Regions from separate parts of the Rhodococcus sp. SGAir0479 genome, predicted to be linked through region 1. Evidence: riboswitches for the same ligand, from Rfam matches in the RefSeq annotation. Region 1 holds a riboswitch; the other holds the start of a gene.
What was found. A riboswitch is a leader RNA that binds a small molecule or an ion and turns the genes downstream of it on or off. The one in region 1 is predicted to bind thiamine pyrophosphate.
Positions count from the first base shown of each region.

Region 2: another riboswitch for thiamine pyrophosphate. It lies ahead of tenA (thiaminase II); the one in region 1 lies ahead of thiO (glycine oxidase ThiO).

Region 1 covers NZ_CP039432.1:3,255,199-3,271,205, reverse strand. Annotated here, with positions in the region: gene E7742_RS15290 (hypothetical protein) at 1-1,274, opposite strand, end outside; gene E7742_RS15285 (NUDIX hydrolase) at 1,440-2,279, shown strand; gene E7742_RS15280 (pyridoxamine 5'-phosphate oxidase family protein) at 2,293-2,703, opposite strand; gene E7742_RS15275 (MFS transporter) at 2,832-4,223, opposite strand; gene E7742_RS15270 (winged helix-turn-helix transcriptional regulator) at 4,281-4,793, shown strand; gene E7742_RS15265 (glycosyltransferase 87 family protein) at 4,968-6,242, shown strand; gene E7742_RS15260 (hypothetical protein) at 6,239-6,658, shown strand; gene thiE (thiamine phosphate synthase) at 6,666-7,358, opposite strand; TPP riboswitch at 7,385-7,496, shown strand; gene thiO (glycine oxidase ThiO) at 7,494-8,561, shown strand; gene thiS (sulfur carrier protein ThiS) at 8,573-8,782, shown strand; gene E7742_RS15240 (thiazole synthase) at 8,784-9,533, shown strand; gene E7742_RS15235 (pentapeptide repeat-containing protein) at 9,692-10,231, shown strand; gene E7742_RS15230 (ABC transporter ATP-binding protein) at 10,342-11,310, shown strand; gene E7742_RS15225 (ABC transporter permease) at 11,307-12,059, shown strand; gene E7742_RS15220 (M20/M25/M40 family metallo-hydrolase) at 12,200-13,657, shown strand; gene E7742_RS15215 (adenylate/guanylate cyclase domain-containing protein) at 13,722-14,591, shown strand; gene E7742_RS15210 (hypothetical protein) at 14,762-14,947, shown strand; gene thiD (bifunctional hydroxymethylpyrimidine kinase/phosphomethylpyrimidine kinase) at 14,963-15,814, opposite strand; gene E7742_RS15200 (hypothetical protein) at 15,954-16,007, opposite strand, start outside.
Region 2 covers NZ_CP039432.1:760,561-776,567, reverse strand. Annotated here, with positions in the region: gene E7742_RS03705 (FtsX-like permease family protein) at 1-992, shown strand, start outside; gene E7742_RS03700 (MFS transporter) at 1,135-2,400, shown strand; gene E7742_RS03695 (DUF2470 domain-containing protein) at 2,397-2,693, shown strand; gene E7742_RS03690 (HNH endonuclease signature motif containing protein) at 2,807-4,141, opposite strand; gene E7742_RS03685 (carboxylesterase/lipase family protein) at 4,190-5,758, opposite strand; TPP riboswitch at 5,884-5,980, shown strand; gene tenA (thiaminase II) at 5,974-6,702, shown strand; gene E7742_RS03675 (ABC transporter substrate-binding protein) at 6,699-7,727, shown strand; gene E7742_RS03670 (ABC transporter permease) at 7,705-8,520, shown strand; gene E7742_RS03665 (ABC transporter ATP-binding protein) at 8,513-9,274, shown strand; gene E7742_RS03660 (hypothetical protein) at 9,284-9,472, opposite strand; gene E7742_RS03655 (FAD-binding protein) at 9,828-11,366, opposite strand; gene E7742_RS03650 (VOC family protein) at 11,454-11,972, opposite strand; gene E7742_RS03645 (uracil-DNA glycosylase) at 12,085-12,954, opposite strand; gene E7742_RS03640 (SIR2 family NAD-dependent protein deacylase) at 13,056-13,820, shown strand; gene E7742_RS03635 (AMP-dependent synthetase/ligase) at 13,834-15,627, opposite strand; gene E7742_RS03630 (MarR family winged helix-turn-helix transcriptional regulator) at 15,620-16,007, opposite strand, start outside.

The sequences.
Region 1 (16,007 bases):
AGCACCTTGGAGGCGTGTGAGACGTCGTCGCGCAGCTCGGTCCGCGCGCTGTCGGCGCCCGCGGACAGGGCGCCGTCGACGGCGTCGAACTGCGTGGCCGACGAGGTCGGATCGGACTCGATGGTCGTCATGGCGGCGGACATCCAGTCACCGACCGCCAGCTGGTCGGCCATCGTTCGGTGCGACGCGGTCCATGCGTCCAGCGACTGCGAGGCGCGCGCGACCTCCTCCGCCCCGATCGACGACGAGTACCCGCGCAGCAGCCCGCGCAGCTGGTCGGTGTCGTCGGCGAACCTGCCGGCGTGATCGGCCTTCTCCTCGCGGCGGACGAGTTGCAGGATCTCCTGCGTACGCGCCTGCTGCGCGAGGATCCGCGCCGAGGCGAACGTCGACAGCGGATCCGACCCCTGCCGGATGGCCCGGTGTGCGGCCGTCGCCGAGACGACCCCGGCCACCAGCATCCACACCAGCAGCAGCGCCATGGCGGCCGTCGTGAACAGCAGCCCCACGTTGAACGTGCGCCGGGTCCGTCTGGCCATGACGACCTGGGTGACGGCCAGGCCCACCAGCAGGACGATCAGCAGGCCGATCGCGAACCACGGGGGCCGTCCGAAATCCGACTGCGGGGCCACCGAGGCGGCGGCACGTTCGGTGTGCAGCTCCTGCGCCGCCGGCAGGATGTCGCGCTGCATCACCGACGACGCCTCGGCCAGGTACGCACCGCCGACCGGATTGCCGAGCCGGTTGTTGGTGCGCGCGGTCTCCACGAGGCCGGTGTAGACCGGCAACTCGGTCGCGATCGCGGTCAACAGGCGACGGCCCTCGTCGTCACCGGGCAACCCGTCGGAGGTGGCGACCAGCTGGGCCGACGCGGTCCCGATCGCCTGCGTGTACCGGTCGCGTGCCTCGGCCGGTTCGACGCCGCCGGACAGGAACGCCGTAGCGGCGGCGGCGTCGGCCACCGACAACGACGCGTACAGGTCCTGCGACGAGCGGGCCAGCGGCTCGGTGGTGAACAGGAAGGTGTCGATGTCCTGCTTGCGCTCGGTCGCCATCATCGATGCGAGCAGGCCGGCGGCGAGCGTGCCCAGCAGCAGAGCCACGCCGACGGCGAGCAGCCGCGCCGGCGTCGACCGCAGCAAATCTCGCGTGGACATCTGGCGCGCACCGATCCACGCGGCGCCGTGCGGCGTCGTGTCCGTTCGCGTTCCGTCGGGATCGGTCGTCTCGTCGTGCGCCGCCAGGGCCCGTCGGATCGCGGTTGTGTCCGGCACTACCACGGAAACCACCTCGGTTCGCCGTCTGTCCGGTTCGCGGCCTCGGTACTGCCGAGCATATAAGCCGCACCGGCAGGTTGTTCCGCCGATTTCGGATGTTGCGGGGAATACTGTGGGGACAGGCGAGCGGCTCGCCGGACAGGGGCAGGTGAGAGGTACTCCATGCGCGGTGACGGAGACGGGTGGTCGACGACCCCGGACGGGGTGCGGCACTGGGGTCGGCACGGTGCGGCCGGTCTGCTGCTGCGCGCTCCGCTGCCGGACGGGTCGGCTGCGGTCCTGCTGCAGCACCGGGCGGCCTGGAGCCACCAGGGCGGCACCTGGGCGCTGCCCGGGGGCGCCCGCGACAGTCACGAGACGACCGTCCACGCGGCGGTGCGCGAGGCGCAGGAGGAGACCGGTATCGACGTCGACGCGGTCCAGGTCCGGGCCGAGCGGGTCACGTCGAGCGTCGCCGGCGGCTGGACCTACACCACGGTGGTCGCGGACGCCGAGAAGATCCTGGCGCTGGTTCCCAACGGGGAGAGCACCGAGCTGCGCTGGGTGCCCGAGGCCGACGTGGCGCACATGCCGTTGCATCCGGGGTTCGCGGCGGCGTGGCCGGGGCTGCGCACCACCGAGGTGCGGGTGCTGCTGGACACTGCCAACGTGCTGGGCTCACGCCCGACCGGTTGGTGGCGGGACCGGGCGGGCGCGACGACCGAGTTGCTGGACCGGCTGGCCCAGGTGCTGCCGCGCACCATCGAACTGCCCGACGGCGGCTTCGGCTGGCTCCCACGAGTCGAGGCCGTGCTCGAGGGCCGCGCCCGGGACGCCGGCCACCGCGACGCGCGGGTGCCCGTGCACGCGGCGGACGGCAGCGGCGACGACGAGTTGGCCCGGTTGGCGGCGCACGCCGGGGCGCTCACCGCCGTCGTGACCGCCGATCGTGGACTGCGCGGCCGTCTCCCGGACTCGGTGCTGGCGCTGTCGCCGTCCACCGTCCTCGGGTGGCTGGACTGACGAACCCTGTCAGTCAGCCCCGGTCGAGCACGAAGCGGCGACCGTGGATCTGGGTGGGCCGGATCTCGACGAAGGTGAACTTCTCGGTCGGTACCCACGACCGCAGGTCCAGCTCCTCGGCGGCGTTGATCTCGTCGAAGCGCACGAGTGTGCGGGCGAGCCCGCGCACCACGACGCTCCACGCCGCGGTCGCGTCCGCGTGGTCCACCTGGAACGTCGTGAGCGGGCGGAGGGTGAGCTCGGTCAGCTTGTCGCCCTCCGCGGTGCGGAAGAAGAGCCGGCCGTCGTGCACGACGTAGTTGACCGGGTAGATGTCGGGGCGGTCGCCCGCGACGACGACGAGCCGGCCCAGGCTCTCGGTGGCCAGCAGGTCCATCGCCTCCTGCTCGGTGAGTTCGGTGACGGGTGCGGTCCGGTCCGGCATGGCTCCTCCGATCATCGGGAGTTCTCACCTCGACTCTGCACCCTCCGGCATCGGCGTGCCAGAAGTCCGCGGTGTGAGTTGCGCGTCACCGCTCCGGCGGCGCCGGTGCCGGGGCGGTGACGCGGGGTTCACGACGAGAGTGCTTGTGCACGAGCGGGTTGCAGCATCGCCGACCGCCGCCCGGGGCGCACCGACATGCCCGGGGCGGTGAGCGCGCCGACGGCGGCGAGGGCCGCGACCGTCCACCATGCCGCGGTCGCGCCGGACGCGGCGAGCACGGCGACCAGAACCGCGATCCCCAGAACACTGCCCAGCTGGCGGGCGGTGTTGACGACCGCGCTCCCGGTGGCCCCCAGTTCGGGCGGCAGGGTCGCGGTGGCCGTGGCCAGGATCGTCGGCAGGGCCAGTCCGACGCCGGCGCCGCCGATGAGCCACCCGGGCAGCATCCCGGTCGCGTAGTCGGGAGCGGCGTCGACGGTCGCGAGCACGAGCACGACGCCTGCACCCCACAGCGCACTGCCCGCCGCCGCGACGGTGCCGGGGGACAGGCGCCGGCTGAGAAGTTGGCCGATCACCGCGAACACGGGCACCAGCATCGGGCCGGGGGCGATCGCGAGCCCGGTGCGCAGCGCCGAGTACCCCCACTGGTTCTGCATCCACAGGATGTTCGCCAGCAGTCCCGCGGCGAACGAGGCGCTGAACGCGATCGCGGTGACGTTGGACCAGACGAACGGCCGCACCCGCAGCAGCGCGGGGTCCAGCAGTGGGCTGTCGTGGCGGACGACCCGTCGTGCCGACCACGCGAGGGCGGCCACGCCCAGCACCGCGGCCGCGAGCGTGCCGGCGTGCGTCCAACCCCAGTCGGAGCCCTGCACCAGGGCGAGCGCGACCGCCCCGACCCCGAGGGCGAGCACCGCCGCGCCCAGCCAGTCGACGCGGACGGGTTGCCGATCACGGGATTCCGGGACCGTGCGCGCTGCCGTCCAGATCAACAGCATTCCCACGGGGACGTTGACGAGGAAGATCCACCGCCACGACGCCGCCACCAGTACCCCGCCCAGCACGGGCCCCAGCGCGGCCGCGGCGGCACCGGTCGCGGCCCACAGCCGGACGCCCAGCGCCCGGCGTTCGGCCGGCAACGCGGCCAGCACCAGCCCCAGGCTGGCGGGAGTGAGGATCGCGGCACCGGCCGCTTGAGCGAGCCGGAACGCGACCAGGATCCACAACGACGGGGCCAGCGCGCACGCGGTACTGGCGACGGTGAACAACGCCAGGCCTACGAGGAACGCCCGCCGCCGACCGACCCGATCGGCCCACCGTCCCGCGGGGACCAGCAGCGCCGCGTAGACCACCGCGTACCCGCTCAGTATCCAACTCAGCTGTGCGAGAGGCGTTCCCGCGTAGTCGGCTGCAATGTCGTCGAGGGCGACGTTGACCACGAAGAGATCGAGATTGGCGACGAAGGGTGCGCCGGAGAGGACGGCGAGCAGAACGCCGACCCGCTGACTTTGCTTTTGCATAGCCAGGAGTGTGGACTCTGGCTATGGATTTGGCAAGTCAGCGCGTACGCTGGGTACATGCAGGCGGCACGACTGGACGGCTTCCTCGCCGATCGGACCGCGTGGCGCGCCACGCAGTGCTCGATCGCGAAAGCCATGGATGTGGTGGGCACCCGCTCGGCGATACTCATCCTTCGCGAGGCGTTCTACGGCACAACGCGTTTCGACGACTTCGCCGAACGCGTCGGTATCACCGAGGCGGTCGCGGCGGCGCGGCTGCGGGAACTGACGGCCGAGGGGGTGTTCGAGAAGCGCCCGTACAAGGAGCCGGGACAGCGCACCCGCTTCGAGTACGTGCTCACCGACAAGGGGCGGGATCTGTTGCCGGCGGTGCTCGCGTTGATGCAGTGGGGCGACAAGTACCTGCAGGGCGAGCGGGGTGGGCCGCTCGACCTCGCGGACGACGCGACGGGCGAGCCCGTTCACGTCGAGGTCCGCAACGAGTCCGGGCGCGTGATCGCCCTCGACGAACTGCGGGTGGTCGCCAACTTCACCGAGGAGCAGGGGCGGCGGAGCACGCGCCGGGACTGAGCACCGGACGCCGGTGCGGCGCGGGTAACGCCGCCTCAGGCGCGCGCGAAGTCGTGAGCGGGGAAGTCTCGGAGGGCGGGTACCCGGGCGGATCGTCCGGCATCCCTTTGCTTAGGCTTTGTACGTAGTCCGGTTCATTCGGGGTGAACCGGGCGAATCGCTCAGGGGGCTGGATTGCTGCACACCGAACCGGTGGACGAACCGGCGGTCCCTCGCCGAACGGCGGGGCACGTCGTCGTCCTCGCGCTCTGGGCCGCGGTGTCGGTCGTGCTGGTCTTCACGACCGTGCGCCCCTGGATGCCCGAGATCGGACTGTTCGCCGGCGGCGCCGACCTCGACGTCTACCGCGACGGCGCCCGCCACGTCATGGAGGACCTGCCGCTCTACACCGAGCCGGTGATCCACGGACTCCTCTACACCTACACGCCGTTCTCGACGTTGGCGTTCATCCCGTTCGGCCTGCTGCCCGGCGGCTACGACAAGTACATCTGGATGGCGACCAACCTGCTGCTGCTGGTCGGCATCGTCGCGCTGTGCCGGAAGATGCTCGGCGAGCGCATGTCTGCGCGGGTCGTGGCCACGTCGGCGTTGACGGCAGTGGCGTGCACGTTCCTCGAACCGGTCCGCACCACCCTGTTCTACGGGCAGATCAATCTGGTGCTCATGGCGCTGGTGCTGTGGGACGCCTCCCGCGGCGACCGCAGCCGGCTGCGCGGGGTCGGGGTCGGCCTCGCCGCCGGCATCAAGCTCACCCCCGCATACTTCGTGCTGTACTACCTGGCGTTGCGCCGCTGGCGCGCCGCGATCGTCGCCGCGGTGACGTTCGTCGCGACGGTGGCCGGCAGTTGGCTGGTGCTGCCGAGCGATTCACGGCAGTACTGGACCGAGACCTTCTTCGAGTCCACTCGCATCGCCCCGGACACCCACCCCTCCAACCAGTCGCTCCGCGGCGTCGTCGCGCACATCACCGAGCGCCCGGCGCCCGTCGTGCTGTGGTTGGTGCTCGCGCTCGCGGTGGTGGCGGTGAGCATGTGGATCGCCGTGCGGCTGCACACCCAGGGGGAGCGGTTGCTCGCGGTCACGGTCGCCGGGCTGAGCGCCGCGGTGGTGTCGCCGTTCTCGTGGAGCCATCACTGGGTGTGGTTCGTGCCGCTGCTCGTGTACATCGCCCACCGCGCCGCGACGCGCCCGCGCTGGTGGCTCGCGGCGCTGGTCGTGTACCTCGGTGCCGGGGCCTGGCCCTACCGGTGGGACGAGGAAGTGGTCGTGGTGGGGCTGTTCCTGTTCCCGCCGGACTGGGCGGTGACGGACGTGCTCGTCAACATCTACCCGTTGCTCTACGTGGGCGTGCTCGTCGGCGCCGGCGTCCTCGCGTTCCGTGGTGACACACCGGTCGGTCGGCACCCCGCGACGCCGTCCCCGGGCCGGCCTGCCACCATTCCGACATGAAGATTCGACACCTCGTCGCCGTCGCGGCGGCGCCACTGATCCTCGTCGCCGGGTGCGGCGACAGCGACGAGTCCACCGCGTCGGCCCCGGCGAACGGGCAGGCGACCGCGGACGGCTCGACCGCGCAGGACGCCGCGGTCTCGGTGATGTGCGCCCAGGTGACGGCGTTCCTCGACTCGTCGCAGCAGCAGGCCGAGTCGGCCGGCCAACCGTTCGACCGGCAGGCGAAGGGCGACGAGTTCCTCGAGACGCTGAAGGCGAACGGCGGCCCCGTGGTGGCGGCCTACAACCAGCAGGCCGAGGCGGCGGGACAGCCGCCGCTCGACCCGGCGACCGCGACGTGGGAGGACGTGCCTGCCGAGGCCCGCGACCTGATCGAGCAGTCCGTACAGGCCGGAGTCTCCGGGAACTGCTGAGCCGGGCTCAGCCGCGCAGGGCGTCCGACAGCGCCCGCGCGGCGGCCTCCGGATCGTCGGCGGCCGTGATGGCACGGACCACCACGATGCGGGTCGCGCCGGCGCCGAGAACCTCGGGAAGCCGTTGCTGGTCGACGCCGCCGATCGCGAACCACGGACGCAGCGGTGCAGCCTCCGCGGTGCTGCGCACCAGCTCCAGTCCCGATGCCGCTCGGCCGGGCTTGGTGGGCGTGGCCCACACCGGGCCGGTGCAGAAGTAGTCGACGTCCTCCTCGATCGCGGCCAGGCTGGCCTGCGCCCGGTTGCTCGTCGAGCGGCCGATCACGACGTCCGGGCCGACGATCCGCCGCGCGTAGTGCACCGGGAGATCGTTCTGCCCGAGATGCAGGACGTCGGCGCCAGCCGCCAGCGCGACGTCGGCCCGGTCGTTGACGGCGAGCAGCGCGCCATGACGCCGGGCCGCGGCCCCGATCACCGCGAGCGCCGCGAGCTCCTCCTTCACCTCCATCGGACCGAATTCGCGCTCACCGGCCGATCCCTTGTCGCGGAGTTGCACGATGTCGACGCCACCGGCGAGAGCGGCCTCGACGAAGTGCGCCAGGTCACCCTTCTCGCGGCGGGCGTCGGTGCAGAGGTAGAGACGCGCATCGGCGAGTCGTTCGCGGGGCGTCGGGTGCTTGACGGACTGGGAGGCATGCACACCCCGAACGGTAGTCTCTAGTGCGGACGAATCAACACGGGAGTCCCGAGGGATACGGGGCTGAGAGGGGGCCTGCCGGCCCCGACCGTCATACCTGACCCGGATCATGCCGGCGCAGGGAGTGAGGTGGAGTGAATGACCCGATCGGTATCCGTGGTCGGCGGCGGGGTGATCGGCCTGTCGATCGCGTGGCGCGCCGCGCAGCGCGGCTGGGCGGTGACGCTGTACGACCCGGCGCCCGGCAGCGGGGCGTCGTGGGTCGCGGGCGGCATGCTGGCGCCGCTGTCGGAGGGCTGGCCCGGTGAGGAGAGGGCGCTCGCCCTGGGGGCGGCGTCGCTGCAGCGGTGGCCCGACTTCGGCACCGAGCTCGAGCGACTCGCGGACCTGACGCTGTTCACCTCCGACGACTCGCTCACCGTCGCGCTCGACGCCGCCGACGCCGCCGATCTGCACACGATCGCCGACTGGGTGGCCGAGCAGGGCCACGAGCTGCGCATCCTGAACCGGTCGCAGATCCGCGAACTCGAACCGGCGCTGGGACGCGGGATCCGGCTGGCGCTGCAGGCACCCACCGAACTGGCCGTCGACAACCGGCTGCTGGTGCGTGCGCTGCGGACCGCGGCGATCGCGGCCGGGGTCGAACTGGTCGAGCGCACCGTGACCGATCTCGACGAGCTCACCACCGACCAGGTGGTGCTGGCGGCGGGCTCGCACTCGCCCCGGCTGTGGCCCGACCTGCCGGTGCGTCCGGTCAAGGGCGAGATCCTGCGGCTGCGGGCCCGGCCGGGCGTGACGCCCGCGCCCCGGCGCACCATCCGCGGCAGTGTGCACGGACGGCCGTCGTACCTGGTGCCGCGCGCCGACGGGATCGTGGTGGGCGCAACGCAGTACGAGTCCGGCCACGACACGCAGGTGACGGTGGCCGGCGTGCGGGACCTGATCGCCGATGCCGAGGCATTGATGCCGGCGATCGGGGAGTACGAGCTGTACGAGGCAAGAGCCGGTCTGCGCCCGATGAGTCCGGACAACCTGCCGATCATCGGTCGCGTCTCCGACCGGGTGATCCTCGCGACCGGGCACGGCCGCAACGGGATCCTGATGACGCCCGTGACGGCGGACGCGGCGGTCGCGATTCTCGACGACAACCCCTTGGCGGAGGCGGAAAGCGCCGCTGCCGAAAGATTTTCACCCGCGAAGGCATGAGTGAGGTTTGGATGAGTGAATTGATCGGCGTCACCGTCAACGGTGAGGACCGGGAATTCGACGGCCCGCTGACGGTGACGGAGCTGCTCGAGCGGATGGACCTGCCGCAGCGCGGTATCGCCGTCGCGGTGGGCGGGGCGGTGTTCCCGCGCGGCCGGTGGACCGAGCCGGTGGGTCGCGGCTGGGAGATCGAGATCCTCACGGCGGTGCAGGGTGGCTGACATGGGGAAGCTGACGATCGCCGACCGCACCTTCGGCTCGCGCCTGATCATGGGCACCGGCGGCGCCGCGAACCTCGCGGTGCTCGAGGAGGCGCTCGTGGCGTCGGGCACCGAACTGACCACCGTCGCGATGCGCCGTGTCGATGCCGCCGGCGGCACCGGGGTGCTGGACCTGCTGCGCCGGCTCGACATCGCGCCGCTGCCGAACACCGCCGGTTGCCGGGGCGCCGCCGAAGCCGTGCTCACCGCGCAGCTCGCGCGGGAGGCGCTCGAGACCGACTGGGTCAAGCTCGAGGTGATCGCCGACGAGCGCACACTGTTGCCCGACGCGATCGAATTGGTCAGCGCTGCAGAGCAGTTGGTGGACGACGGTTTCACGGTGCTGCCCTACACCACGGACGACCCGGTGCTCGCGAAGCGGCTCGAGGACGTCGGCTGTGCCGCCGTGATGCCGCTGGGCTCGCCGATCGGGACGGGCCTGGGAATTTCCAACCCGCACCACATCGAGATGATCGTCGACGCCGCGAACGTCCCGGTGATCCTCGACGCCGGCATCGGCACCGCGAGCGACGCGACGCTCGCGATGGAGTTGGGTTGCGACGCCGTGCTGCTGGCGACCGCCGTCACCCGCGCGAAGGACCCGGCGCTCATGGCGTCGGCGATGCGCGGCGCGGTCACCGCCGGCTACGAGGCCCGGCACGCCGGGCGGATCCCCAAGCGGTTCTGGGCGCAGGCGTCGTCGCCCATGTGAGTGCCGCTCGGTGAGTGTTTCGGCCGGAGCGTCCCTTTCGGGGAAAGGCGCTCCGGCCGACGCGGATCACGGAATGATCGACATCCCTGGCCGACGCCGAAATCAGGCTAGGCTCGGGAAAACTTGCTCCGTTGGTTCGAGTGCCTGGAGGGCATGCCATGACGACGCTGAGTACCGATCTCCTCGACCTGCTGCGCTCGGATGTGGTGGCGTGGAACGCCCGCCGCGACGAACTGACCTACGTCCCCGATCTGCACGGCCTCGATCTGTCCGGTGCCGATCTCGCCGGGGCCAACCTCACCGGAGCCAACCTGGCCGGCACGGACCTGTCCGGGGCCGACCTGACGGCGGCCGAACTCGGCGGCGCCGACCTGACGGGCGCGGACCTGTCCGGCGCGGTCGCCGCCGACGCCGACTTCACCGAGGCGTACCTGACGCACGCGAAGCTCACCGGCGCGGTCCTGACGCTGTCGTTCCTGACCTCCACGTACCTCGCCCACGCCGACCTGGCCGGAGCCGACCTGTCGGGCGCGTACATGACCGGCGCGCATCTCGAGGACGCCGACCTGACCGGCGCGCGGCTGACGGGGGCGTACCTCGCGCACGCGGACCTCACCGGCGCGGTGTTCTCGACCGCGGACGTCAGCGGGGCGGATCTGACCGACGTCACCATGCCGGACGGGGCGCTCCGGGCCTGACTGGGGGTGATCCCCCAGCCGCCTCCGGGTACGTGTCATCCCGGAGTATGACGCGCGCATAGACCCCGGACCGATGCGCCGGTGGGGGCGTTTCGGGCAGAGTGGTGCCCATGATTGAAGTGAGGGGACTGACGAAGACCTACGGGTCGACGAGAGCGGTGGACGATCTCACGTTCTCCGTGAAGCCGGGGATAGTCACCGGCTTCCTCGGCCCGAACGGCGCCGGCAAGTCGACGACCATGCGGATGATCCTCGGCCTCGACAAGCCCACATCGGGTACCGCACTGATCGAGGGGGTGCCGTACAGCCGGCTCGAGCGGCCGCTGCGCACCGTGGGCGCGCTGCTCGACGCCAAGTGGGTGCACCCCAACCGGTCCGCGAAGGCGCACCTGCAGTGGATGGCGGCGGCCAACTCCTTGCCGCAGTCGCGCGTCGACGAGGTGCTGGCGCTGGTCGGCCTCACCGAGGTGGCCGGCAAGAAGGCCGGCGGGTTCTCGCTCGGTATGTCGCAGCGGCTCGGTCTGGCCGGCGCATTGCTGGGCGACCCGAAGGTCCTGCTCTTCGACGAGCCGGTCAACGGCCTCGACCCGGAGGGCATCGTCTGGATCCGCAAGTTCATGCAGAGCCTGGCCGCCGAGGGCCGCACGGTGCTGGTCTCGAGCCACCTGCTGTCGGAGATGTCGCTGACCGCCGAGCACCTCATCGTGATCGGCCGCGGTCGTCTCATCGCCGACACGAGCGTCAAGGACTTCGTCGACCGCGCGTCGGATTCGTCGGTGCGGGTGCGCAGCCCGCAGCTCGACGCGTTGCGCGGGGTGCTCACAGCACAGGGCTTCGCCGTCCGCGACGAGGCCGGCGCCGATCACCAGCCGGCGCTGCTGGTTTCGGGCGCCCGCACCGACGACGTCGGCGCGCTCGCCGGTGCAAACGGCATCGTGCTGCACGAGCTGGCGTCGCAGCGCGGTTCGCTCGAGGACGCGTTCATGAAGCTCACCGGCGACGACGTGCAGTACCACGCGCAGGTCGCCACCCGGCCGGCCGGTGTGCCGCAGCAGAACATGGGAGGTGCGCTCCGATGAGCGTGTTGAATGCAGAGCGCATCAAGCTCACGTCCACCAAGTCGCCGATGTGGTGCAGCCTCATCGCGGTCGTCGTCAGCGTCGGCTTCGCGGCCATCATGGGCGCGGCGTACAAGTCGCTGGTCTCGTCGGGCGACTACTCGATGGGCGACTTCACGGTCGCCTACACCCAGGCCGGCGCGGCCCAGTTCGGTGCCATGCTGGTGATGATCATGTCGGCGCTGGCAGTGACCACGGAGTACCGGTTCGGCGTCATCCGCACCACGTTCCAGGCGATCCCCAATCGGTCGCGGGTGATCGGCGGCAAGGCTCTGCTGCTGGCGGGCGTCGCCGCGGTCCTGGGCCTGGTGATCGCGCTGGCGTCGTTCTTCGTCGCACAGGGGATCTCGGGCCAGACGCTGTCGATCGGCGACGGCAGCAATGCCCGCGAGCTGTTCGGCATTCCCATCTACTACGCGCTGCTGGCGGTGCTGGCGGTCGGGGTCGGCACGTTGATCCGTCAGTCGGCGGGCGCCATCTCGCTGCTGCTGCTGTGGCCGCTGGTGATCGAGAGCCTCGCCACCATGATCCCCAAGGTGGGCAAGTACGTCGGCGAGTTCGGCCCGTTCAACAACGTGACCTACTTCCTCGGCAGCGGCGGTGGTTACGACTTCCACTGGGGTCCGTGGGGTGGTCTGCTGTACTTCGCCGCGTTCGTGGCGATCGTCTTCGGCGCCGCGCTGTTCGCGGTGAACAACCGCGACGCCTGAGCCGGTACGTGCTCGACGAGCGCCCGACCGGGAATCCGGTCGGGCGCTTCGGTTGTCTGCGGCCGGGACGAGATCCTCGCATTTCCCGCCGGCCGGCTGAGCTGCTGAAGGACCGGGGCCGGTCGGGGTAGTCTCCCCGCATGCGGGTGAGGGCGGGGTTGGTCGCGGGTCTGGCCGGTGCACTGCTGCTTGCGGGGTGCAGCGATCCCGACGACGCGGACCCACCTGTGGACGGGCCGGGGCTGGCCGCGGCGATCGACACCGACGCGGTGATCGCCGACCTCGAACAGTTGCAGCGGGTCGCGGACGAGAACGGCGGCAACCGCGCGGTCGGCACACCCGGCTACGACGCCAGCGTCGACTACGTCGTCGGTCAACTCGAGGATGCCGGATTCGACGTCGCGACACCGGAATTCGACGTCGAGGAGTTCACTGCTCGCACCCAGACCCTGGCGTATTCCGGCCGCGACGTGCCGGTGGAGGCGCTCACGTACTCGCCCGCGACCCCACCGGGCGGGCTCACCGCCCGGCTGGTGCCGGCGCCGGCGGACGACACCCCCGGCTGCGAGGCCACCGACTACGACGGCACGGACGTCGCGGGCGCGGTGGTGCTGGTGGACCGCGGGTCGTGTCCCTTCGCGCAGAAGCAGCAGGTCGCGGCCGATCTGGGCGCCGCCGCCGTGCTGGTCGCGAACAACACGGACGAGGCCCTGGGCGGCGGCACGCTCGGCGGCACCGACGAGGCACGGATCCCCACCGGCGGCGTCGGCAAGGCGGACGGTGCGGCTCTGCGGCAGGGCGGCGACGTGACACTCACCCTCGACACGACCGTCGAGAAGACCCGGTCCCGCAACGTGATCGCGCAGACGAAGACCGGCGATGCCGACAACGTGGTCATGGTGGGTGCGCACCTGGACTCGGTACCGGACGGCCCCGGCATCAACGACGACGGTTCGGGTGTCGCGTCGGTGCTCGAGACCGCCCGGCAGCTGGGTGCGGCGCCGAACGTGACCAACGCGGTGCGGTTCGCGTTCTGGGGCGCCGAGGAGGTGGGTTTGAACGGATCGGAGGCCTACGTCGGGAGCCTCGACGACGCGGCCCGCTCCGAGATCGCGCTGTACCTCAACTTCGACATGGTGGGCTCGCCCAACGCCGGCTACTTCGTGTACGACGGCGACAACTCCGACAACGTGGGCGAAGGGCCCGGACCGGAGGGATCGGCCGGCATCGAGCGCACGTTCGGTGCGATCCTGCTGCAGTCGGGGGTCACTCCGGGCGGAACGGACTTCGACGGCCGTTCGGACTACGGGCCGTTCATCGCGGTCGGTATCCCCGCCGGGGGACTGTTCACGGGCGCGGAGGACCGGAAAACCCCAGTGCAGGCGGAACAATGGGGCGGCGAGCCGGACGCCCCGCTCGACCCGAACTACCACACCCCCCAGGACACCGTGGCGAATCTGGACCGCGCGGCACTGGCACTGAATGCCCGCGCGATCGGCCACGGTGTGGGCCACTATGCGCAGTCGGTCGAGGGGGTCAACGGGGTGCCGCCGGCCGGCGACGCCCGGAGCGCGGCGCGGGCCGATGTGGGGAAGTAGGCGCCGGGACCGCCGTCACCCGGAGGTTCTGCGGGACGACCCGGCCGCGATTACTCTTGCCGGGGTGACTGACGACCCGCAGGGCGACGGCGCCGCCTCGGAACCGCCTCGGGTGGATTCCGGTGCGGAGGACGGGCACGCCAAGGTCACCGGCTCGGTCGCCCGATGGGTCCGCGACGCGGACCGGCAACCACAACTCGTCGACGCGGTCCGGCGGATCCGGCGCGCGCTGCCCGGGGACCCGTCGTTCGGGGACCCGTTGTCCACGACCGGGCCGGGTGGGGCCCGCGCCGCCGCCCGCATGATCGACACCGGCGCGGGCGCGTCCCGTGAGGTGAGCATGGCGGCCCTGCAGGTGTTGCAGGCGGTGCTGGAGAAGACGTGGGGCAGCCCCGCGAACGGCGAGGTCACCATCGTCTTCACGGATCTGGTCGGGTTCTCGAGCTGGTCGTTGCAGGTGGGGGACGGTGCGACGCTGTCGCTGCTGCGAGAGGTCGCGGCCACCATCGAGCCGCCGATGATCGCGCGCGGCGGGCAGGTGGTCAAACGTCTGGGGGACGGCTTGATGGTGGTCTTCGACCACCCGGACAAGGCCGTCGAGGCGGTGTTCGCGGCCCGCGCGGCGCTCGCGACCCTGGACCACGCCGGCTACCGGCCCCGCATGCGCGTGGGCCTGCACACCGGCGCGCCGCAGGCGGTCGGCGCCGACTGGTTCGGTGTCGACGTCAACGTCGCCGCGCGGATGATGGAGCTCGGCGGCAACGGCAACGTGGTGATCTCCGGCAACACGTACGACGCGATCGGCGAGGAGTGCCTGGACCAGCTGGGCATGGTCGCCAAGCGCTACCGGCGCGGGCTGCTGGCGGCGCCGCAGCGCGGGGTGCCGGAGGACCTGCGGGTCTACGTGCTGCGCCCGGCGCCGGCGGGGCGATGACGCGGGGGATCGCGCTGCGTCGGGTGGTTATTGCGCTGTGTACTCGGCCGTTGCCGCAGTAACCGCCCGAGGTGGTGCCCATGGTGCGTCGGTGACGCCTCAGCCGGACGAATCCGACGACTTCGGGGAACCGTTGCCGCTGCCGGTAGTCGGCGCGCACACTGGGGAACGTGACCGAGTCCGGGCATCCGCAGCGCACCCCCTTCTACGGGGTGTTGATGATCATCGCGGCGCTGGCGGCGGCGATCGCGGTGAGCTACTACGGGCCCACGTGGTTCCGGATCACCGTCTACATTCTCGCGGTGCCGGTGGTGGCGGTCGGGTTCGTCTTCACCCTGCGCGACTATTCGCGCTGACCGGGCGGTCGCCGATCAGGCGTCTTTCAGATCGAGTCGCCACAGCGGCGACACCGGACCGTGCCCGGCGCCCAGGTCGTACGACGCCTCGAGGCACCTGGTGACCCATTCCTTGCCGAACGCGACCGCGTCGGGCATCGCGTAGCCGTTGGCGAGCGCGCACGTGACGGCCGCGGCCAGGGTGTCGCCGCCGCCGTGATCGTTGCCGGTGTCGATCCGCGGGCTGGTGAACTCGTGGAAGGTGTCGCCGTCGAACAGCAGGTCGGTGCTGGACGTCGACGAGCGCAGGTGCCCGCCCTTGACCATCGACCACTGCGCGCCCAGTGCGTGCAGGGCCTCGGCGGCGCGGCGGGCGGTGGCGTCGTCGACCACCTCGATGCCGGTAATGAGCCGGACCTCGTCGAGGTTCGGGGTCACCAGCGACGCGATCGGGATGAGGGTGTTCCGGACGGCGTCGAGCGCCTCGGCGTGCAGCAGCGGATCGCCGTGCATGGATGCGCACACCGGGTCCACCACCAACGGGACGGAGCCGCCGCGGCCGATGCCCACCTCGGTACACACCTGCGCGACGGCCTCGATGATCGCGGTGGACGCGAGCATGCCGGTCTTGGCGGCGGAGACGCCGATGTCCAGGGCCACGCAGCGCACCTGCGCGGCCACCGTCTCGGGCGGGATCTCGTGAAAACCACTGACGCCCACCGAGTTCTGCACGGTCACCGCGGCCACCGCGACGCACGCGTGCACGCCACACATCGCCATGGTGCGCGAATCGGCCTGGATACCGGCGCCGCCGCCGGAGTCGGTGCCGGCGATGGTGAGGGCGCGGATCGGGGTCTGGCCGGTCGGCGTCAGGGGCAGGTAGTTCACGGCCTCGAGCCTACCCAGGCGAGGCGGGTGCGCCGGACGGTGGTGTGAGGCGTGCGGTGGTGCTGGATGCTGGGACGTCCACGGCGTGAGTCGTCCCGGTGCCGGCGGATACCGGCACCGGGACGAGGCCAGCGGTGGATCAGGCGGTGGGGGTGTTCAGGTACTCGTCCAACTCCCAGCCGGCGACGTTGTA
Region 2 (16,007 bases), 2.4 Mb from region 1:
CCGTCGCCGCGGCCGCCGACCACCAGTCACGCGCCGGGATCACCGCGAACCTGGTCGTGACGGCGCCGGCCGGGCTGGCGCCCACCCTGGTCGACGCGATCGCAGCCGAGCCCTCCGTCCGCGCGGTCAACCCGGTCGCGCGCAGCCAGGCGCTGTTCACGACGGGCGGCGAATCACCGTCCACCGAGCCGTATTCGGTGCAGGGCATCGACGGCGCCTCGACTGCGCCCACCCTCGACCTCGACGTCCGCGACGGCGACCTCGGCGGGCTGCGGGACGGTACGGTCGCGCTCAGCACCGACGCCGCGTTCGGCATGAGCGCGCACGTGGGCGACACGGTGCCGCTGCGTCTCGGCGACGGCACCCTCGTGACCCCCACGGTGATCGCGACGTACGGCCGCGGGCTCGGGTTCGGCGACGTGACGCTCCCGGCGTCGCAGGTGCGGGAGCACACCACCAGCGGCCTCACCGACATGCTGCTGGTCGCGGCCGAGCCCGGGCAGGTCGACCAGGCCCGCGCGGCGATCGGTGCACTCGGTGGCGTCGCGGTGGCCGACCGCGAGCAGTTCGCCGCCGCCGGGCAGGAGGAGCGCCGCACCCAGGCGTGGGTGAGCATCGTCGCGCTCGCGGTGCTGCTCGGCTACCTCGCGGTGGCAGTGGTGAACACGCTCGTGCTCGCCACCGCCGAACGCGGCCGCGAATTCGCCCTGCTCCGGCTCGTCGGCGCGAGCGGCCGGCAAGTGCGCCGGATGATGCGGGCCGAGGCGGTGATCGTCGTGACCGTCGCCGCGGTGCTCGGGTCGGCGGTCGCGTTGCCCCCACTCGCCGGTGTCGCGGCGGCGGTGTCGGGGTCGCCCGTGCCGACCGTCTCGCCGGGTGTCTATGCGCTGATCGTCGGCACCACGGTCGTGCTCGGGCTCGCCGCGATCTCGATCCCCACTCGGACAGCGCTGCGCCAGGACCCGGTGGCCGCCATCGGCACCCGGGAGTAGCGACCGACGATCCCGGAGGATCCCGCCCGGCTTCCGGGCGGGATCCTTCGCGGACGGTCCGCCGGAGCGAAAACCGCTCGCGTGGGTTCCGTCCGCGCTGTTAGCTTCGGGTTCGACGCCCGTCCGACCGAAGGCCCGTGCCGTGACCGCCCCCGTTTCGCCCGAGACCCGGCGCTTCGCGCCGCTCGTCCTGCTCAACGTCGCCACCCTGCTCTCGGCGACCGGCAACGGCATCGTCATCGTCGCGCTTCCCTGGCTCGTGTTGGAACAGACCGGCCGCGCGACCGACGCCGCGATCGTGGCGGGCGCGGCGACCCTTCCCCTGCTACTCGCGAGCCTGTTCTCGGGCACCGTCGTCGACCGGTTCGGCCGCCGCCCCACCTCCCTGGTCTCCGACGCGTTGTCCGCGCTGTCGGTCGCTGCGATTCCGGTGGTCGCGGGCACGGCGGGCCTGTCGGTGCCGGTCCTGGCCGCGCTGGCCGCGCTCGGGGCCACGTTCGATCCGGCCGGCATCGCGGCGCGCGAGTCGATGCTCCCGGCGGCGACGGCGGCCGCTGGTTGGCGGCTCGACCGGGTCAACAGTCTGTACGAGGCGAACTACAACGTCGCCTACCTGATCGGCCCCGGTATCGGTGGTGTCCTCATCGCGCTGGTGGGCGCCGAAAGCACGCTCTGGGTCACCGCCGGCTGCTTCGTCCTCTCCATCGTGACCATCGCCTTCCTGCGCCTCGAGCACGCCGGGCGCCCGGATCACGCGACCCGCCCGGCGTCGATGTGGTCCGGCACGCTCGACGGCCTCCGGTTCGTGTGGCGCGATCGCCTGCTGCGCACCCTCGCGCTCGTGGACATGGTGATCGTCGCGCTGTACCTGCCGATCGAGTCGGTGCTGTTCCCCACGTACTTCACCGAGCACGGCGAACCCGCCCAGCTCGGCTGGGTGCTGATGGCGATGAGCGTCGGTGGACTGGTGGGGGCGCTGTCCTACGGCGCGCTCGCGCCGCACCTGCGCCGGCGCGACCTGATGCTGGTCGCGGTGTCCGGATTGGGGCTGGCGATGATCGGGATGGCGTTCCTGCCGCCGCTGTGGGTACTTCTCGGGCTCTCCGTGGTGATCGGCCTCGTGTACGGGCCGGTGGGACCGATCGCGAACTGGGCGATGCAGACCCGCAGCCCCGAGCACATGCGCGGACGTGTCGTCGGTGTGATGACCTCCACCGCATATGCCGCCGGGCCGCTCGGCTACCTCCTGGCCGGCCCGCTGATCGACCAACTCGGCATCCGGACGACGTTCTTCGCGCTCGCGATTCCCGTGGTCGGGGTGGCTGCGGTGTGCTTCGCGCTGCCGGTGTTGCGTGAATTGGACGCCGACCGGACGCCCCCGACGGTGCGGCTAGGCTCGCCGTCATGACGAGCTTCGATTCGGCCGTGGTCGCCGCCGTGACTGCACACATGAACGGCGACCACACCGCCGACAACCTGCTCATCGTCCGCGCGTTCGCCGAACCGGAAGCCACTGCCGCACGCATGACCGGACTGGACGGTGAGTCCGGCGAGTGGATAGCCGACGTCGCCGGGTCCCAGCGGACCGTGCGGGTGCCGTGGCTCGGCCCGGTCACCGATCGCGCATCGATCCGCACCGAAGTGGTCGCGCTCTACCGCGCCGCGTGCGACGAGCTCGGCGTCGCGCCGAACGAGCACTGACCGCAGCAGAGACACCGGCAGCGTTACCGAGCAGTACAACCCATTGCGGCCGGCACCCTTACTGCGGGTGTCGGCTACAACAGATGGTCGAATTAGCTTGCGGTTCCCCGGGTTCAGGCGGCGTGGGGTCCGGCGCGATTGTGCGCCGGCATGGGTTTCTTGTACGGGTCCACCAGTGACGGCGGGGTGAACCAGGGATGGTGGTCGGCGCCGATCTGCACTTCCCAGTGGGAGTGGTGCAGGAGCCGGTGGTGGTAGTGACACAGCAGCACGAGGTTGTCGAGGTCGGTGGGTCCGCCGTCCGCCCAGTGATGAACATGGTGGCCTTCGCAGTGGGCGGGCGGGGCTCCGCAGCCCGGGAAGGCGCAGCCGTGGTCGCGGGCGATCAACGCCCGGCGTTGCTTCTTGGAGACGGTTCGGGTGGTGCGGCCCAGGTTCAGCGGAATGCCGTCGTCCATCACGACCGGGGTGAGGTGGCAGTCGCAGGCGAGGCGGCGGGCGGTGGCGATGGTCAGCGGTCCCAGGTGCGGGAGGCGCGCGACGTCCCTTTTCTGAAATTGTCTGCTGCCGAACAGGTCCGGCGTGTCGGCGTCCCTGCCTCGGCTCGCCCACGCGCCGTGGTCGTGGTCGTGGTCGGTGCGGGCGAGGTCGCGCGCGTTCACGTGCAGCGACAGGTGCGGTCGCTCGCCGCCCTCGATGGGCGCGTCGCCGGAGTCGAGGTAGCGGCGCAGGATTTCGGCGAACGCTTCCGCCCGCCGCTGCGCCGGCGTGCGGGTCGCGGCGGGGTCGTCGTTCGGGTTCCGCGGTTTCGTCAGCGCGGACAGTGCCGTCAGCAGCATCTCCCCGGTGACTGCGTCGAGGTCGCCTTTGACCGCGACGCGCCCGTTCAGGGTTTTCGAGGCGTGAAATTCGTTGCGGTCACTGTCCTCGCTGGGCGGGAGTTCGTCGGATTCGAAGATCCGCTCGAGCCGTGAGATGCAGGTGCGCACACTCATCGTGGTCGCCGCGGGGTTCGCCGCGCAGTCGAGTAGTACTTGCCGGCACGATGGAAGGGCTTCAAAGGGCATCCCGCGCGGCGGCTGTTCGCAGAACTTGGTGATCAGAGCGGCATGCTCGGACGAAACCTGACCGTTCTCGTGCGCCGCGGCGACCTCGGGTTCCCGCCGCAGCACCTTCCCCAGCGCCAGGATTCGCGCCGCGGCAGGAACTTCCAGCAGCGTGTTGGTTGCGAGCCACTGCTTGACGCTACGAAACCCCAGCGTGTCGAACGAGACTGCGCGCTCGTCGATTTCGGCCACCGCCGTCACGCGCAGGGCTTCGAGGTGTTCGATCAGACGCGAGAGATCCACCGTCGTGCGCACCAGGTCCAACTCGGCCAGTCCCCGCACGTCATCGTGACTGAGCGCCACGAGTGCAGCAGTTGTGGTGTCGAGTCCCCCCGGATTCATGACACGAGGTTAGTTCGAACTGGTGTTCGAGTCAAGGGTCAGTACTCATCAGCTGAACCCCATCGCCTCACTGCCCCATGCGATCCGCATGTCCCGGTCCGGATCCGAGACGAGACGGTCGCGGCCGTCGATCAGCAGCGTCGACCGATTCTCCTCGGTGTACGCTGCCCAGTGCTTGGACCCGTCGAGTGCGGCCGGGACGGCGTAGCGGGCGAATGCGAGCCAGCGCCGCTGCACCCGGCCGGACACCTCGATCGCTCCCTTGCGGCCACCGAGCCAGAACGTCGGGTCGGGATCGAGGGTCCCGAAATTTCCGAACACATAGGGCAATTCGGTTGCGTGGCCGGCACCGACGCGGGCCGCCCGGAGCATCGGGGTGGAGTGGTCGAACCGGTACACCCAGGTGGGCGAGTGCCGGCTGTGGGCGTCGGCGACCCACAGGGCCGGCATCCGGAACGCTGCATCACGTGAAAGGGCAAGCACACCTCGTGGTTTGGTCGATCCCGGGTAGGCCGCCGCGATCTGCGCGAGCCGGACCGGTGAGAGTCCCGGGTTGTCCTCGGCGAGTCCCGCGAACATGCGCTGGACGGCGTCGGGGCTGACCGGCAGCAGGGGTGAGCGCATGAACTTGAAGATCGACGCCTCGTCCCGATTGGAACCGATGATCAACGGGATGCGGTGCGAGCGTCCCTTCTGGAACGCGGCCACCGGGTAGTGCGGAACCAGATCCCGGTCGACGACCGGGGCCATGGCCAGCGTGCCCGGAACTCGCGTCGGCACCTCGTCGACGAGAACGTCACCGGCCTGTACCAGGCGTTCGGCCGGCATTCCCGCCAGATCTGCGACGCGCGTGACGGGCACTTCCAGAATCTCCAGGAACCGCCGCGCGACCGTCGCGGCACGCTCCGCCCCGTACACCGACGTCGCCGGCGGGCTCTGGGCGATGGCGCGGTGGAACAGTCCCTCGGCCCGCGGCACCGTCATCAATGTCGTGATCGCCCCGCCGCCGGACGACTCTCCGAACAACGTCACCTCTTCCGGATCGCCGCCGAAAACGGCGATGTTCGCGCGCACCCACTCGAGGGCGGCGATCTGGTCCCGCAGCCCCAGGTTGGACTCGAACGTCCGCTCCGCGGTCGAGAACGACGACAGGTCCAGGAAGCCCAGGGCGCCGAGCCGGTAGTTGAACGTCACCAGCACGACATCCCCACGCTCGACGAGCAGCCGCCCGTCGTAGATCGGTTGCGCGGACGATCCGAGACAGTAGGCGCCGCCGTGGATCCACACCATGACCGGCCTGGGGGTACCGTCCGGGCGGGGCGCCCACACGTTGACGGTCAGACAGTCCTCACCGATCCGCATCGACGGATCGAGCGGGACCGAGTTGTCGTGGCCCTGCGGGGCCATCGCACCGAACGCGGCGCCGTCACGGACCTCGCTCCATGCGTCGGGCGGTACAGGCGACCGGAAGCGCCGCTCCCCCGTCGGCGCGGCGGCATACGGAATACCCTTCCAGGCGAACACCGGTCCGTCGGCGTAACCGCGCACCGGTCCCCGGTCCGTCTCGACGACGAGTGTCTCGGGCCCGCGGGCCGCTCCGGTCTCGAGAACTTCCACTGCTTGCACGATGCGGCCCTCCTCACGCTCCGACAACGCGGTCGGTACGGCTGCGCGCCGGTCCCCTCGGCCGGACGGACAGCCGACTGCCAACGTACCAATCCGGCGGTGCTATGGTCGGCTCGTTCACTGACACGGGGTGCTCCGCACGGGCGGGGCTGAGATCACACCCGGGAACCTGCATCAGGTAATGCTGACGAAGGGATGTCATGGCGATGACGACGCCTGTTCACGACATATCTGTCCACCCCGACGCCGACGGCTCGCGCTTCACGGATCTGCTGTGGGCACGGACTGCGGTCCTGCGGGCCGCGATCGACGACATGGAGTTCCTGCGCCGGCTCGGCGACGGCACGCTGCCGCTCGATGTGTTCCGGACCTACATCGAGCAGGACTCGCTGTACCTGGCCGAATACGCCAAGGCGCTGGCGCTGGTGGCGGCGAAGGCCCCGGACCCGCAGACGGCCGCGTTCTGGGCGACATCGTCCGCGACTGCGGCCGTGGTGGAGACCGAACTGCACGAGGGACTCATGGCCGGCGGGGTGTTGCCGGAACGGTCGACCGCGCCGGAGCATTCGCCGGCGTGCCTCGGGTACGTGTCGTACCTGACGGCGACGGCGGCGACCGAGTCGTACGCCGTGGCTGCGGCGGCGGTCCTGCCGTGTTTCTGGATCTACGCGGAGGTGGGCCGTCGCCTCGCCGCCGACGCGCACGAGGTGCTGGCCGCCGACCCGGCGCACCCCTACGCGCAGTGGGTCACCACGTACGACGATCCGGCGTTCCACGAGTCCGTCGCGACCGCGCGCCGGCTCGTCGACGAGGCCGCGAACGCCGCGACGACGGAGGAGCGTGAGGCGATGGTCCGGGCCTTCGTCACCGCGAGCCGCTACGAGTACATGTTCTGGGACACCGCCCTGAACCCGCAGCCCTGGCCCGCGTCGTGACGTCGGTGTCGCGGCTGCGCCGCGTGCTGGCCACCTCGGCGATCGTCGCGTCCGCGATGAGCATCCTCACCGGGTGCGCCAGCTCCGACAGCTCCGGGGACACCATCCGGTTCGCTCTCGACTGGACGCCGAACACCAATCACACCGGCCTGTACGTGGCGCTGCAGGAGGGGTACTTCGCGGACGCGGGCCTCGACGTCCAGGTGCTGCCGTACAACAACACCTCACCCGACACCCTCGTGGACGCCGGGAACGCCGAGTTCGGCACCAGCTTCCAGGACGCGGCCACGTTCTCCCGCGCCGCGGGGGCGCAGACCGTCTCGGTGCTGGCGCCGCTGCAGCACTGGGCGACCGGTATCGGCGTCAAGGCGGACCGCGCCGACCTCGCGAGCCCCAAGGACCTCGACGGCAAGACCTACGCCGGGTTCGGTGATCCGGGCGAGCGGGAGATCCTCCGTCAGGTCATCCGGAACGACGGGGGCACAGGCGATTTTGACACCGTGGTGCTGGGCACCTCGGCGTACGAGGCCGTCTACGGCGGCCAGGCGGACTTCACGGTGTCCTACGCGGCGTGGGAGGGCGTCGAGGCGGCGCGCCGCGGTACCCCGATGCGCTACTTCGACTACACCGACTACGGCTTCCCGGACGCGTACGCGATCGTCGTGAACGGCAACGAGCAGTGGCTCGCCGAGCATCCCGAGCAGGCGCGCAAGTTCGTCCAGGCCCTCCAGCGCGGCTACCAGTTGGCGGCCGACGACCCCGACCGCGGCGCGAAGGCACTGATCGACGCGAATCCAGGGGTCTTCGGCGACGAGGAACTCGTGTACGAGAGTCAGCGGATACTGGCCGCGGACTACATGAAGGACGCGTCGGGGCGCGTGGGCACCCAGACCCGCGAGCAGTGGGCGGGCTATTCGGGTTTCCTGTACGCGCACGGGCTGCTCGCCGGACCCGACGGCAAACCACTGACCGCCGAACCGGACTGGTCGACGTACTTCACCGATGAGTACCTCGCAGCGCCGTAGGCGCGACGCGGACGACACCGCGGGCCCGCTGCGCCGGCTGCTGCCCGCGGTGGTCGTCGCGCTGGCGCTGGTCGCCCTGTGGCAGTTGTACGTGACGGTCAGCGGCATCCGCCCGCAGGTGTTGCCGTCGCCGGCGCGGGTGCTCGAGCAGGGGTGGCTGCACCGCGACGACATCGCCGGCCACGCGTGGGCCACGCTGCAGGTGACGCTCGTCGGGTTCGCGGTGTCGTTGGTGGTCGCGTGGACGCTCGCGGTGCTCGTGGACTTCTCGCCCTGGCTGCGAAGGGCTTTCGTTCCGCTCTTCGTGGTGTCCCAGACGCTCCCGATCATCGCGATCGCCCCGCTGATGATCATCTGGTTCGGCTTCGGTCTGCTGCCGAAAATTCTGGTGATCGCGCTCGCGACGTTCTTCCCGATGGCGATCGGACTGATCGAGGGGTTCGCAGCCGCCGACCGCGAAGCCGGCGCCCTGCTGCGGAGCATGGGCGCCTCCCGATGGCAGGAATTCCGGTTCGTACGGCTGCCGTCCGCTCTCCCCCGGTTCTTCACCGCACTCCGGATCGGCGTCACCTATGCGGTCGTGGGCGCCGTGTTCGCCGAGTACGTCGGGGCCAGTTCGGGACTCGGCATCTACATGAGCGTGCAGAAGAACTCCTTCCGCACCGACCTGGTCCTGGCCGCGGTCCTCGTGACGGCGGCGATCAGCATCGCGCTCTACGCCGCCACGTTCGCGATCGAGCGGGTGATGGCGCCGTGGATCCGGCACCCCCGACAGGAGGCCCGCCGTGGGTGAAGCACCGGTCGTCGAACTGTCCGCGGTCACCAAGTCGTTCGGTACCCGCCGGGTGCTCGACGGCATCGACCTCGACGTGCGCCCGGGCGAATTCGTGTCGGTGATCGGACCCAGCGGGTGCGGCAAGAGCACGGTGTTCGGGATCATCGCCGGCCTCGACGCTCCCGACACCGGTTCGGTCTCCGCCCCCACGTGCGCGCACATGCCGCAGAAGGACTTGTTGTTCCCGTGGCGCTCGGTTCTCGACAACACGACTCTCGGGCTCGACGTCCAGCGCGTGCCGCGCAAGCAGGCCCGGGCACGGGCCGCCGAACTCTTCGCGAGGTTCGGGCTCGCGGGCTTCGAGAACGCCCGCCCGCATCAGCTGTCGGGCGGTATGCGCCAGCGTGCCGCGCTGCTGCGGACCGTGGTCCAGGATCGTCCGGTACTGCTGCTCGACGAGCCGTTCGGCGCCCTGGACTCGCTGACCCGCACCGAGATGCAGACCTGGCTGCAGGACGTCTGGCAGCAGTACCGCTGGACCGTACTGATGATCACGCACGACGTGCGGGAGGCGGTTTTCCTGTCGGACCGGGTGATCGTGCTCTCGGCCCGGCCGGCGACGGTCCGTCGCGACGTTGCCGTCGATCTGCCGCGCCCACGCGAACTCGCCCTGCTCACCTCACCGGAATTCGCGGCGATCGAACGCGAACTCATCGACGTCCTGCACGACGAGTCCCGTCGGGCGCTCGCCGAGCAGGACGCTGTCGGCTGACGGTCCTCGTCAGTTCCCGCCGCCGACCATCATCGCGGCCAGCACGGCGCACAGGGCGGTGAACACCGCGACCACCACACCGTCGGCAAGCGCCCCCGAGGTCCACCAGGTCAGCAGGCCCACACTGGTTCCGGTGGTGGCCGCGATCGCCGTGACCGCGCTCACGTGCAACCGCGCGCCCGGACGGGCAGTGTCCATCTGCTCCACCACGGGCCGCTTGTGACCCGGTCGGCAGGAGGGCGGAAGATCAGCAGTCAGGAAGTCCGGCGACCGGTACTCCGGTGGGACCTCGGTTCTCGGGGGAATCCGATGTGGCATCGGCAGCTCACCGCCTCGGGGCAACGACGTGCAGACCCCCGACGCTGCTGGCTGAACACCGGGACAGCCCCATGATAAAGACCTCGTCACGGCCGTTTCCAGGGGTCGAGACACATGCCACAGACACGCCGGCGCACGGTGATCGCCCGTGGAACGGGGCGCACCCCCTCGACGACGCGCGCCCCGCAACCGGAGAGCCGGCTGCGGGGCGCGCGTACTGCGAACTGTGTCCGGACTACTTGCCGGCGATGTTCATCGCGGCGATGTGGCTGAACAGCATGCTGGTGCCGATCGGGTTACCGCCACCCGGGTAGGTGGTGCCGCTGGGGGCCGCCATCGTGTTGCCGGCCGCGTACAGACCCGGAATGGGGTTGCCGGAGGTGTCGAGCACGCGCGCGGTGGTGTCGGTGCGCAGACCACCCTTGGTGCCGAGGTCGGAGATACCGAACGCGGCCGCGTGGAACGGGCCCTGCTCGATCGGGATCAGCGCCGGGCCGCCGCCGGTGAACGCACGGTCGTACGCCTCGTCGCCGCGACCGAAGTCCTCGTCCACGTCGTTGGCTGCCATCGCGTTGAAGCGTTCGACGGTGGCCACCAGGTTCTCGGCCGGGATGCCGATCTTCGCGGCCAGCTCCTCGAGCGTGTCGGCGGTATGCCACAGACCGGCGTCCACGTACTTCTCGGTCTCGACCATCGAGACATTCGAGGCGCCCACCGGCGGACGCTCGCCCGCGCGGTCGTCGTAGATCATCCAGTACGGCAGCGTGACCGAGCCGTCCTCCAGACCCGCGATGACCTCGCGGCCGAGACGGTCGTACGGCGCGTACTCGTTCACGAAGCGCTTACCGTCCTGGTTGACGAAGATGCCGCCGGTGAAGCACAGCGCGAACGCCGAGCGTCCGTCCGGGTGGGTCAGGCCGGGCGACCACCAGGCCTGGTCCATCAGGTCGGTGTCGGCACCCACCGCGATGCCGGCCTGGTGTGCCTTGCCCAGGTTGCCCCACGGACCCATGGTGTCGCGTGCGACGCCCGGAACGCCGAACTTCTGACGGAGCTCGTCGTTGCCCTCGAAGCCGCCGGCGGCGAGGATGACGCCCTTGCGGGCACGGATCGCGACCTGCTCGCCGTCGCGCTCGACGATCGCGCCGACCACGGCACCGTCCTCGACGACCAGCTCGACGAGCGGGGTGTCGAGGTTCAGCTTCGCGTTCGGGTAGTTCCCGATCGCCTTGAGGAAGCGGCCGATCAGCGCGCGGCCGCCGATGAGCATCTCGGGCAGCTCGGCGCCGAGCCGGTCGAAGTCGAGCGGTCCGCGGACGAGCTTGTGCAGGTCACCGACCTCCGAGATCGGCAGCGGCGTCGGCATCGTGTGGCGCTGGCCGTCGTTGCGGGCCTTGGGCATCTTGCCGTAGTAGTCGGGCCACGGCAGCATCTGGAACTTGAGGTTCTCGTCCTGCTCGAGGTACTCGACCAGCGGCGCGCCGCCCTTGACGTACGTGTCCTGCAGCTCGCGCGGGGTGCGGTCACCGACGACGGCGTGGTAGTACTCGAGCGCGTCCTCGATCGTGTCGTCGGTGCCGGCGCGCTTGAGCACCGGGTTGGCCGGGAACCAGAACCCGCCGCCACCGGAGTACGCGGTGGTGCCACCGAACTTGTCCGTCGCCTCGACCAGGATCACGTCGAGACCTTCGCGGGCGGCGGTGTAGGCGCCGGTGACGCCACCGGCGCCCGACCCGGCCACCAACACGTCACATTCTTCGTTCCAGTTGACCATCGTTCAGCCTTTCCCGGCCATGCCGGCTTGGGTTCTCCCCCTCGTCGAGGAGGACAGTGGGACTCGAAAGTTCGAAGTCGCCTGCGCTCAGGCGATCGGACGGACGGGATCGGACCCGTCCCAGGTACGGGCCTGAGCGATTCCGTAGTCGAGCATCGCGCGCATGCCGTCGCTCTGGATGTACTCGAAGACGACACCCGGCTGCGCCGGTGAGTGCAGGTAGGCGACGCGGGTGCCGGGGCCTTCGGCGAGGAACAATTCCTCGAGTCCTCGGGCCCGAGCCGTGGCCAGAGCACCGTCGAGATCGTCGGTGATCCAGGCCATGTGATGGGGTCCCACCAGGGGCTCACCGGCGTCATCCGTGTACGGCGACGGGGTCGACGACGTGATCTGCATGAGTTCGATCTGGAGTGCGCCGGTGTAGCCCATCGCGACGTCCATGGTCACGACGGTGTCCGAGCCCGCGTATCGGCCCTGCAGCGTCACGCCCCGGAACACCGTCCAGGGCCCGACGCGGGCGTGGGTCACCCAATGGTCGACGGCGGCGTCGAGATCCGCGACGACGTACCCCATCTGGACAGCGGGTTCGGGGACCTCGTGGGCCATGCGCACCTCCAACGGCATTCGACGTGGCTGTGATGGTAGCCACGCCTGCCGCCCGGTCCTCAAGTTCGTGTCCCACTCAGAGGACGGATGCGCACCGGGTGGTCGACGGCCGTCAGCGGCCGGAGCCGCCGCACCCCCATCCGAGACCGGCCAGGTCCCGCCCGCGGGCGATCACGTCGTCGAGCATCTTCTCCGTGAGCCTGCCCGTGAAGGTGTTCTGCTGGCTGGGGTGATAGCACCCCACCACGTCCAGGCGCCGTCCCGCGGGCGTGTGGAGCTCGGCCACCGCCCCGTGCCCGAACTTGGGCTTGGGAGTGGGCACGGTCCCCCCGATCCGGCGGATCGCGCCGAGGGTGGCGTCCCACCCGAACGAGCCGAGCGCGATGATCGCGCCCACCCACGGCAGCAGGTCGGAGAGTTCGGCGTCCAGCCATCCGGAGCAGCAGTCCCGCTCGGTGACGGTGGGCTTGTTGTCCGGCGGTGCACAGCGCACCGCGGAGATCATCCGGGCGCCGAACAGCTTCTGCCCGTCGCCTGCGAACTCGACGGTGGGCTTGTTGGCGATGCCGGCGCGGTGCAGGGCCCGGAACAACCAGTCACCGGCCTGGTCGCCGGTGAACATCCGGCCCGTGCGGTTGCCGCCGTTCGCGGCCGGGGCCAGTCCCATGATCAGTAGTTTGGGGAACGGGTCGCCGAACCCGGGGAGTGGACGCCCCCAGTAGGGCTGGTCCGCGAAGGAGCGGCGCTTGACCTCAGCGGCGTGCTCCCGCCACTCCACCAACCGTGGGCAGGCCCGGCACACGCTGATCCGGGCGTCCAGCTCGCTCGGTCCGGCCGAGGCGGCCAGCGCGCGGACCTCGTCCGCGGAGTGCGCGACGGGGGTGTCCGCGGGCGCCGGGTCGCCCGGCCACCCGGTGCCGGGCGGCACCGGCGACGGGAAAAGCTTCCCGGTGTCGGGATGTGGCAGCAGCTGGCCCGTCATCGGTTCCGCACCCTCGTAGACATGCGTCAATTCAACCCGATCGGACGGCGGGACGCTGACGGGCACGGACGTACCGAACGCAGTCCCGGAGAATCGACGGCATGACCTCGCACCTTCCGGATCCGGCCGTAGTCGAAGCAGCCCGCACGGCGCGACGGGTCGTCGTGTTCAGCGGCGCCGGTATGTCCGCCGAGAGTGGCATCCCGACGTTCCGGGACGCGCAGACAGGACTGTGGGAACGATTCTCACCCGAGCAACTCGCGAGCCCGGAGGGGTGGGAGCGCGACCGCGGCCTGGTGTGGGCCTGGTACCAGTGGAGAACCGGGCTGGTCCGCCGGGTACACCCCAACGAGGGCCACCTCGCGCTGGCGGCGTGGGCGCGCCACGTGCCGCTCACGATCGTCACGCAGAACGTCGACGATCTCCACGAGCGGGCCGGCAGCGAGGTCGGTGTGCATCTGCACGGCAGCCTGTTCGCACCCCGCTGCAGTGGCTGCGAAGCCCCGTTCCCCTCGGACGGTGGCCTCGATGCCGAACCCACCGGACCGCTGACGCCGCCGGCCTGTCCGGTCTGCGGCGCCCCGGTGCGGCCGGGGGCCGTGTGGTTCGGCGAGGCCCTGCCGCAGGATGCGTGGGAGCGGGCGGAGAAGGCCGTGGCCGAGTGCGACCTGATGGTCGTCGTCGGCACCTCCGGAGTCGTCCACCCGGCGGCGATGCTGCCGCTGCGGGCGGTCGACGGCGGCGCGACCGTCGTCGAAATCAATCCGCAGGCAACGGAACTGAGCCCCCACGTGCATCACTCGTGGCGTACCACCGCCGCCGGCGGACTGCCCGCCCTGGCCGAGGCACTCGGAATCGCCCTCTGAGGAGGCGGGGACCTCAGCGCCGACGGTAGATGGAAGCGATCTGCTCGGCGTACCGCTCCGAGACCACGTTGCGCTTGATCTTCAGCGTCGCGGTGAGCTCGCCGGCCTCCTCGGTGAGATCTCGCGGGAGGATCTCGAACTTCTTGATCGCCTCCGTGTGCGAGACCGTCGTATTGGCGTCGTCCACCACGGCCTGCACGGCCTTGCGCAGATCGGGGTCGTCGGCGAGGTCGGACACGGTCGCCGACGCCGGTTTGCCGTTGGCCGCCTTCCAGTTCTCGAACGGTTCGGGATCGAGCGTGAGCAGGGCGCCGATGAACGGCCGGCCGTCCCCCACGACGACCGCCTGCGAGATCAGGACGTTCGACCGCAGTCGGTCCTCGAGGGGCCCGGGTGAGACGTTCTTGCCACCGGCCGTCACCAGCAGGTCCTTCTTGCGACCGGTGAGCGTCAGGTAGCCGTCGTCGTCCAACTCCCCCAGGTCCCCGGTGCGCAGCCAGCCGTCACGGAGGGCCTCCGCGGTGGCCTGGTCGTTGCGCCAATACCCGGCGAACACCACACCGCCGTGCAACTCGATCTCGCCATCGTCGGCGATGCGCACGGTGTTCCCGCCCATCGGCCGTCCGACGGAGCCGATCCGCTGCTGGCCGGGCACGTTCACACAGTGCGCCGCAGTCGATTCCGTGAGCCCGTAGCCCTCGTAGATCGGCACGCCGGCGCCGCGGAAGAAGTGTCCCAGTCGCGGCATGAGTGCGCCGCCGCCGGAGATCGCCCACCAGCACTCGTCGCCGATCGCCGCCCGCAGCTTGCGGAAGACGAGACGGTCCGCGACCGCGTGATACGCCCGCAGCCGCAGCGACGGTCCGCCGGCGTCGAGCGCCTGGCTGTACGCGACGGCGGTGGCCTCGGCGAACCCGAAGATCGCGCGGGGAATGCGTCCGCCCTTCTCGGCAGTGTGCGCCGCGGTGTCGCGCACCTTCTCGAAGACCCTCGGGACGCCGAGGATCACGTGCGGACGGAATCGCTCGAACTGGCCCGCGACGCTGCCGAAGTTGGACCAGTGCGCCTGTGTCCCACCGGCTTCGAACATCGCCAACGAGACGGCGCGGGCGAGCACGTGCGCGAGCGGCAGGAAGGTGAGCATCCGGTTCCCGGGGCGCGCCACCTCGCCGATCGAGGCGGTGAGGATCCCGCGCACCTCGGACAGGAAGTTCCGATGGGTGAGCACGCACCCCTTGGGTCGACCGGTGGTCCCGGACGTGTACACCAGCGACGCGGGGTCGTCCGCCCGGAGGCCGGCCAGGCGTTCGGCGACGACGGCGTCGTCGAGGCTCGCGCCCTCCGCGACGAGCTTGTCCACGGCCCGGTCCTCGATCTGCAGCACGCGGGACAGCTGCGTCGCGGCGCCCTCGAATGCGCTTGCGTGCGCCGCGGTCTCGGCGATCGCCAGCACGGCACCGGAATCCTCGACGATCCACGCGACCTGCTCGGTGGACGACGAGTCGTAGATCGGCACCGAAACCGCGCCGGCCGCCCAGATCGCGAAGTCGAAGAGGGACCACTCGAATCGAGTCGCGGACAGCAGCGCCACCCGATCACCCTGCTGCACACCGGCAGCCACGAGACCCTTCGCGACTCCGGTCACCAGGTCCGCGAACTCGGCCGCGGTGACGTCGACCCAGTCCGCGCCGCTCGGCCGTGAGAACACGACGAGGTCCGGACTGCGGCGCGCGTGCTCGAACACGGTGCGAACGACGGCGTCGTCGTCCGCGACCGTGAAGCTGGCGGGGGTGCCGTACTCACGCATGGGCGTCATCTCCAACTCGAGTCGTGGTGTCGGGAGCTGTGGTCGGGACCGGTGCCTCACGAAAGCGCCGCAGGATGCCCGCGAACGCCGTAACCTCCGCCGGCGACCACCCGTCCACACGGGCCCGGACCTCGTCGAGGCGTCTGCGGTCGGCGGCCGCCAGCACGGCTGCGCCCTGCGCGGTGAGGCTGAGCGGGTAACCGCTGCGGAGCGAGCCGGGTTCGGTCCGCACCCACCCGGACTCCACGCATCCGCGCAACTGTCGCGACACCGTGGAACGGTTGACGCCGAACGAGTCGGAAATGTCCGTGGCACGGCACCCGGGATGGCGGGCGATGAACGACAGCGCCGAGTGCTGAGCGAACGACGGTCCGCCCTGT